DNA from 2 places in the Clostridium sp. Marseille-Q5894 genome. Region 1 is predicted to be linked to the other one. Evidence: riboswitches for the same ligand, from Rfam matches in the RefSeq annotation. Region 1 holds a riboswitch; the other holds the start of a gene.

Region 1 (4,374 bases):
ATATTGGAATTAAAAATTAAATTGTATTTAATAGTATATAAAATATATTAAATCTAAAGAGTGGTGGTAACACTGCTCTTTAATTTTTGAAAAATATTAAAAAGGATAGTTATATAATATTTATAAATTAAATTATATATAACTTGACAATTTTTTTTATATATTATAATGTATTAACATACTATTCATATAGGAAAAGAGGTAAAAGTTATGAACTTTGTATTAGAACTACAATTACGAAATAATTTTAGAATGGGACGATGTTGTTGCTGTTTTTTTAATAAAGAGTAACAATTTAATTATATTGTGCTCTTTATTCTAATATACATTAAAGAGAAAAGGGGACAATTAAATGAATAAAAATATTTTAGAATTAGGAGCTTTAGTGCTTGCTGTTATATTTTTTATATTAATTTATTTTCTTAAAAAGAAAAAAGTTGATTTTAGTGTGCTAACTATTTTAGCAGTAGGTTTAGGAATAATAGTTGGTTTAATTTTTAAGGAAAATTATCTTTATTTAGAAGCTATAGGAACGATATATGCTAATCTTATTTCTGCAATTGTTGTACCACTGCTGTTATTTAGTATTATTTCCAGTATTACTAATCTACAAGCTTCTATTAAATTAAAAAAAGTAAGTTTAAAAACAATAATTTACTTATTATTAAATACATTTACTGCTAGTTTAATTACATTGATTCTTGCAGTAATAACAAAAATAGGTAGTGGATTTAATTATGAACTTTCTACAAATTATAAAGCAACGGAAGTTCCTTCATTTGTAGATACAATTACTGGGTTATTTCCCAAAAATCTTATTAATAGCTGGTTAAATGGGGAAGTAGTACCAATAGTAATTTTTGCTATTATTGTAGCTATTGCATATAATAGAATAGTTAATAAAGATCCTAAGAAAGTAAAACCGTTTAAACAATTTATTGATGCAGGTAATCGGGTATTAGGTGAAGTAGTTAATTTTGTAATAGGTTTTACACCATATGCAGTCTTAGCTTTGATTGCCCGAGCAGTAAGTAAGAGTACTATAGATGATATTATTCCATTACTAAGTATTTTGGGATTAGCATATTTATTGAGCATAATTCAAATATTTGGGGTTGAAAGCATATTGTTAAAAGTAATTGGAAAACTAAATCCTATTAAATTTTTTAAAGGAATATGGCCAGCTGGAGTAGTAGCATTTACATCTCAAAGTAGTATTGGTACGATTCCGGTAACAATTCGTCAATTAGTGAGTAAAATTGGTGTAAATGAAGATATTGCATCATTTACAGCTAGTTTAGGTGCTAATTTAGGTATGCCTGGATGTGCTGGTATATGGCCGACATTATTAGCAGTATTTGCAATTAATGTTTTAAATATAGATTATTCAATAGGACAATATTTATTTTTAGTAGTCTTGGCAGTAGTTGTATCTATAGGAACGGTAGGAGTTCCTGGAACAGCAACGATTACAGCAACAGCAGTATTTGCAGCAGCTGGTTTACCAATTGAAATAATTGTATTGTTAGCACCGATTTCAAGTATTGTAGATATGGCTAGAACTGCAACAAATGTTATTGGAGCAGCAACCGCAGCTACATTAGTAGCAAAATCTGAAAAAGAGTTAAATATAGATATTTATAATGGAATATAGCATATTAATTAAATTCGTAACTAAGGTTTATTAGTTATGAATTTTTAATATATAAGAAATAAATCATAATAAGGTAGAGATATTCATATATTGAGATATAAAGCCAAAAAACATTATTAAATATATATAAAAACATTGCATAAAGCGGTATAATTAGTATTGTAATATGATGTTGATTGTGATATATTGTAGGAAAGTTGTAAGATAGAGGCGCGAATAGTTATGAAGTTTTTATTGGATGATGCAAACTAGATAAAAATAGAGGAACTTTCGCCGAAGGGATAAATGATTGCATGCATTTATACTCTGGGCTTATAGAGAATATCTATAAGACTGTCATTATCGAATGGTAATGGTGAGCTATCATTGTTCATACGTGTTTATGTTGCAATGATACTCATTGCAATTTTTTTTGTAAAGGAGAGCAATGATGGAAAAGATTATTGAAGCAGTGAGTTATGAAGAAAATATTATTCAGTTAAAATTGACAAATGTACCAAAACATCCAATGATAATTGCCAAGATTTTTACGATTTTAAGCAATTGTGATGTTAATATTGATATGATTTCTCAAGTGATGATTGAAGATGCGATGCAGATAGAAATAACATTAGATGAAAAATATCAAAAAAATTTAAATGAAGCAATAATGTGTTTAAAAAAAGAAGTTAAACAATTAGAGATTGCGACTAATCGAAAATATTTTAAAATTGCTGTTGGTGGAAAGTTGATCGAAGTCACACCAGGAGCAGCGGCAAAAGTATTTACTATTTTAGGTGAAAATAATATACATTTTTATCAAGTAACTACGTCAAAAAGAACAATTTCGTTTATCGTTGATAAAAAAGACAAAGATTTAGCAATGAAAAAATTAGATGAAACTTTTGGCTTAAATATATAGGAGGAAATTATGGCTATTTTTGAAGGAAGTGCAGTTGCACTAGTATTACCAATGCATGAAGACGGAAGTATTGATTATGATGGATTTAAAAGACAAGTACAAAGAATGATCGATGGAGGTGTTAAAGCTTTATTAGTTAATGGAACAACTGGTGAAACAGCAACTATTCATATTGATGATGAATTTAAATTACTAGATATTACATTAGAAATGGCGCAAGGAACTGGTATAAAAGTTATTGCTGGAGCAGGATCTAATGATACAGCGACAGCATTAAGAAAAGCTAAATATGCTAAAGAAAAAGGTGCTGATGCTATTTTAGTTGTTACACCATATTATAATAAAACAAGTCAACGTGGGTTGATTACTCATTATACTACTATTGCAGATGCTGTTGATATTCCAATGATTCTTTATAATGTTCCAGGAAGAACTGGGGTAAAAATAAATGTAGAGACAGTTGTAGAACTAGCAAAGCATAAAAATATTGTTGCTATGAAAGATGCAACTGATGATATAGCTTATGCAATGGAAGTTCTAGCAAAAACTCAAGGTATGGATTTTGATATGTATTCAGGATGTGATGATAATATTCTGCCATTTATTTGTGCTGGGGGAAAAGGAGTAATTTCAGTATTATCAAACATCTATCCTCGTCAAACTGAATTATTAACTCAGTTAGCACTAAAAGGTGACTTGCCAAAAGCTCAAGAACTTGCGTATGCATTAGAACCAGTTAGTCGTTACTTATTTGCTGATATTAATCCAATTATGCCTAAAGCAGCATTAGCTAAAATGGGTGTTTGTAGAGCAACATTAAGATTACCATTAATTGAAACAACAGAAGAAAATAAAAAACTATTATTTGATGCGATGGATGCATTTGAAAAATTGGGGTTCTAAGATGAAAGTAATAGTATATGGTTATGGATTAATGGGTAAAAAAGTTGCTAATAAGGTAAGAAGCCAAAATGATATGGATCTAGTGGCTGTTGTAAGTTATGAGTTTGATGAAAAGATTCCAGAAAAAAGCTATAGTTCTTTAACGGAGTGTGGAGAAAAAGCCGATGTTATCATCGACTTTTCTCACCCTAATAATTTAGATGACATATTATCTTATGCTTTGACAAATAAGACAAAGTTAGTAATTGCAACAACAGGCTATAATGATGAACAGCTAACAAAAATTAAAGAAGCTGCAAAACAAATTCCGATTTTTCAATCATATAACACATCATATGGAGTACAAATGGTAACCAAAATATTACGTCAAGTGGCTAAAGAATTTTATCAGGCAGGATATGATATTGAAATTCTTGAAAAACATCATAATCAAAAAATAGATGCGCCATCAGGAACTGCTAAATTACTATATGAGGTGATGGAAGAAGAAATTGGTGAAACTACTGCTGTGACTGATCGAAGTTCATTACATGAAAAAAGAAAGCATGAACAAATCGGTATTCAAGCAATGCGTGGTGGAACAATTTTTGGTGAACATACAGTTATGTTTGCAGGAATTGATGAAATAATTGAAATAAAGCACACTGCTTTATCAAAAGAAGTATTTGTCCAAGGAGCAATTAGTGCTGCCTATGCATTAATTGATAAAGATAATGGTCTTTATACATTGAAGTCATTGTATTAATTAGGGGGATATTATGGTATTACAAACAAAGTTTGCACAAATAAAAAACAATAATCTATACATAGATGATGTTAAAGCAACTGATTTAGTTAATAAATATGGAACACCACTTTATGTTATGAGTGAGGGACATATTAGACATCAATTTAATGAACTTAAAACAAAAATGAT
Region 2 (4,374 bases), on a different contig from region 1:
GATCTCACCTTTTAAAATATCTTTACCATGATACATCACACTACCGCCATTAGGCGTTTCTAAAATATTTAAACAGCGTAGAAAAGTTGATTTCCCACTCCCACTAGCTCCAATGATCGTTACTACTTCACCTTTAGAAACAGTAAAATCAATATCATGTAGAACTTCTAGATCACCAAAAGATTTCTTTAAGTGTTTTACTTCAATAATCGGTTCCATTATTTTACACTCCCTTCTGCATCAAAAGAAATAGCTTTTTTTCGATTCATTCTATTTTCAATATAATTCAAGATTCTTGTTGTTGGGAATGTTAAACATAGATAGATCAATGCAACAACAAAGTATGTTGGAACAAACGCATATAAACTACCAGCAACACTCTTTGCCTGATAGAATAACTCAGTAACAGCAATAACATTTAACACACTACTATCTTTAATATTGATTACAAATTCATTACCGATAGATGGGAAAGAATTTTTAATGGCCTGTGGTAAAATAATATAAATCATTGTTTGAATGTTATTCATTCCAATACTTCTAGCCGCTTCACTTTGTCCTTTATCAACTGATTGTATTCCGGAACGAACGATTTCAGCCATATAAGCTCCGGTATTGATCGTAATAACAAAGATACCTGCTGTAAAAGGATCCCAATGAACGATATTTTTAAGGCCATAATAGATAAATGCTCCTTGAACCATCATTGGTGTACCTCTAAATATTTCAATGTATAAAGTCGTAATTATCCATGCAATTCTTTTAATAGTTTTACTTACTAGACTATCTCTTTCTTCAACTTTGATTGCTCGAATCGCACCAATTATCAAACCAATCAATAATCCTAAGATCGTTCCCCCAAAAGCCAAAGTTAAAGTAGAACCGATCCCACTAAAAAATAACGGACTATATACTTCAAAAATCTGCTTAGCAGCAACAAAAATATTACTACTTAAACTTGTAATAGTAGCTGGAATTCTTTCAATTGCTTCATCCATCATTTCTTTTTTGTCTTCATCAGACAAAGTATCAAGATATTCATTGATTGCATCTTTCAATTCTGGATTATCTTTATTTACAGCAATCGATACTGAAGTATCTGTTAAATCAACATCAAATCCTTTTCCTTCGTCAAATTCAACATACGTTAAATCGGGATTTGTTGCAATGATTCCCGCAGCTACAGGTAATTCAGCTGTCACAGCATCAACTAATTCATTATTTAACTGCATTACCATCGCTGGATAATCTTCTAATGCTGTAGCATGTTTAACATTTGGTATTTGATCAATAACAGTATCGTATAAAGTATTTAATTGTCCTAATACTTTTTTATTAGAAAAGTCTTTTAGACTTTTAGCATCTTCTAACTGATCACCTTTTCTTACAATTAAAACCATTTGTGATTCATAATATGTTTGTGTAAAATCAACCCTTTGGCGACGATCAGCAGTATCAGTCATCCCCGCAATAATAGCATCAATGACTCCAGCTTGTAATGCTGGTTCCAAACCATCCCAGCTCATTTTTTTAATTACTAGCTCTTTTCCTAAATGTTTAGCAATAGCTCGGGCGATAGTTACATCATAACCATCGGCATAACCACTGCCTTCTAAGGGCACTGTCGTATCCGTCTCATTGACCTGAGTCCAGTTAAACGGTGCATAATTACATTCCATCCCGACAACAAATGTATTGTCATCATCTTCTTCGGCCTTTACAGTATTTACTGGTACTAGTATTGAAAATACTAATATGAATGCTGTAAAGATTTTTAATAGTTTTTTCATTTCCCTTCTCCTCACTTGATATTAAAAAAGTCGTGCTATTAACACGACTTTTATTTTGCGTTAATAGCGCCCTTCATAACTGAAGGAGTGCTGTAAGTATTCCCTACAGCCCCTAGATAATAAATTGCCACTTATTATCTATCGGCAAAGATTACCTTTCCTATAGATCATCGTATGCCTACTCACTATAGTACTCTGACGCTTTGCAACCTCTATCCTTTTTCTCTTTAACAATATCTTAATCTAAGAAGTTTGTCAATATAAATAAATTTACCTCTTATATTTATCTAAATTTGATATCCGCTTGATAATTTTATGATAGATAAACAGCATATTTTTTTCAGTTACCAGCTTATCTATTTCATTGATCATAAGCCATTTTACGGCTTTATTTTCATCAAGTTTAGGTCTAATACTCTGCTTTTCATCAGCCATAAAAGCATATGAAATATTGAGATGAAGATGCGCCGGAACGATCTTATCATTTTTATAATGTGCTTGAACTGGCAGTATTTCTACTGAAATACAAGTATCAGTTAAAAGCTTCAAATTTTCAATTCCCGTTTCTTCTCTAACTTCACGCCTGGCTGCTTGAACTAAATTTTCATTATCATCGAGATGACCTCCTGGCCAACTCCAAGAATCATAAATATTATGATATATCATTAAAACTTTATCTAAAGAAGAATTCGTGATCCATGCTGATACAGTTATGTGTGCTATTTCATTGTTTCGAGTCAAGTTGTCGGGATTTTCCTTAATGAATTTTTTGATAATTTGAAGCTCTTTAGCTTCAAATTCATCTTCTGAAACAAACTTTTCTAATTCTTTTAAAAACATATCTTAACACCTATGATCATTGATTTTAAAAAATTTCTTAATTTCCATTTAACTGTATTTTGGTAATTAGCTATAAGATCTATTTTGTAATTTAACTTTTCCATACTGTTCCTTTTTTATTATCGATAATATTTAAGATATTTTATTGTGTTTTTGTCTAAAATCAAACTATTTTCTGTATTTGGATCAATGATTATTTCATCAGTCTTAGCCATCTTTTTCATAAATTGTAGGCAGTCGATCATATTTACTTCTAAACAATATGATTGATTAGAGGCAAAACTGTTATTAGAATAAACAGAAAAATATTGTCGATTATTTATAATTGATATATTATTTAAAATCATTAATAAATCATCTTTGGGTATTTGCTTTAATTTTTGTTTAGAAATTTTGATTGTCGTATAAATATAAACAGATTTACTTTGTAAATAATCTAAAATATCTTTTAGATTATTTAATTCTTTATCAGCATTATATCTAGCTATTAAATTTGATAATTTATCTTCCATTATTCAGCACCTTATTTATTTTTTACTAATCGATCATTATCATCAATATTTCGCAAAATTCGACAAGGATTACCAGTGGCAACCACATTAGCTGGAATATCCTTACTTACTACTGCTCCGGCACCGATCACAGCATTATCACCAATAGTTACACCAGGTAAAATAATCGCACCACCGCCAATCCAGACATTATTACCGATCGTTACAGCTTTGCCATATTCAATATTTTTCATTCTTTCTTCGGGATCAAGGCTGTGGCAGGCTGTATATATTTGAACATTAGGTCCAATTAATGTATAAGCGCCAATTCTGATTGGACAGACATCAAGTAAGATGCAGCCATAATTCAACATAACATTTTCACCTATATATATGTTATAACCATAATCGCAGAAAAATGGCGGCTTGATCCAAAAATTACCGCTAGTATTAATTAATTTTTTCATTAACCTATTTTGCATTCTAATTTCATGAAACTTTTTTTGATTATATCGTTGACAAAGTCTACTCGCTTTATCACGCTCTAAAACTAATCTTGGATTTAATGGATCATAAATTTTTCCATTAATCATTTTTTCTTTCTCACTCATCATTGATCCTTTCATCTTCTAACTATTAAATGAATATGCAAAATTATATCACATTAATATTATGTCTACAATAAAAGCAAATTAGTAATTCTTTTTCTAATCTAAAAATAATTGCTTTCATATTTATCACTTATTTTTAATAATATATCCTATATATAAAACTGTATCCCTTTCATTGATTGACTTTGCCTCTTTAATCGTTATAATTCGACAGTGATAATTTCTAAAAATAAACTGGAGGTTCTGTTATTATGTTTTTCTTTAAGCATCTTATTTTAATATTATGCATAGTTCTATTGCTTCTATGTATGCTGGTTCCTTTAAAAAAGGAAGGGATTTTTCCTAAATTATTAAGTTATCATAAAACATATGCAATATTATTAGCCGTTTTTTCTTTGCTTCATGGAATCTTAGCCGGACATAATGCTGGAATGGCTAGCGGAATGATTGCGTGGTTAATTATGCTCGTTTTAATTTTGTCAGCATATCTTATTAATAGAGATTCTATGATTTGGAATAAAATTCATCTTTTTTTGTCATTCATTCTTGTATTTGCTGTTATATATCATATTTTTTATGTTTATAGTATTTAGAAAATAAATAAAGGAAGAATTTATTGATAAATCAATTTTTCATCTTCCT

What was found. Region 1 has a riboswitch for lysine ahead of OC535_RS08500 (ACT domain-containing protein). Riboswitches for the same ligand answer to the same signal wherever they lie in the genome.
Region 2: linked by a shared signal. The riboswitch ahead of OC535_RS04645 (ABC transporter permease subunit) and the one ahead of OC535_RS08500 (ACT domain-containing protein) in region 1 are both predicted to bind lysine.

The regions. Positions count from the first base shown of each region.
Region 1 covers NZ_CAMPPT010000004.1:293,232-297,605, reverse strand. Annotated here, with positions in the region: gene OC535_RS08510 (discoidin domain-containing protein) at 1-13, shown strand, start outside; gene OC535_RS08505 (dicarboxylate/amino acid:cation symporter) at 353-1,654, shown strand; lysine riboswitch at 1,852-2,025, shown strand; gene OC535_RS08500 (ACT domain-containing protein) at 2,085-2,555, shown strand; gene dapA (4-hydroxy-tetrahydrodipicolinate synthase) at 2,565-3,458, shown strand; gene dapB (4-hydroxy-tetrahydrodipicolinate reductase) at 3,460-4,203, shown strand; gene lysA (diaminopimelate decarboxylase) at 4,217-4,374, shown strand, end outside.
Region 2 covers NZ_CAMPPT010000002.1:408,677-413,050, reverse strand. Annotated here, with positions in the region: gene OC535_RS04650 (amino acid ABC transporter ATP-binding protein) at 1-219, opposite strand, end outside; gene OC535_RS04645 (ABC transporter permease subunit) at 219-1,790, opposite strand; lysine riboswitch at 1,847-2,013, opposite strand; gene OC535_RS04640 (NUDIX hydrolase) at 2,061-2,630, opposite strand; gene OC535_RS04635 (hypothetical protein) at 2,750-3,142, opposite strand; gene OC535_RS04630 (sugar O-acetyltransferase) at 3,154-3,732, opposite strand; gene OC535_RS04625 (hypothetical protein) at 3,984-4,325, shown strand.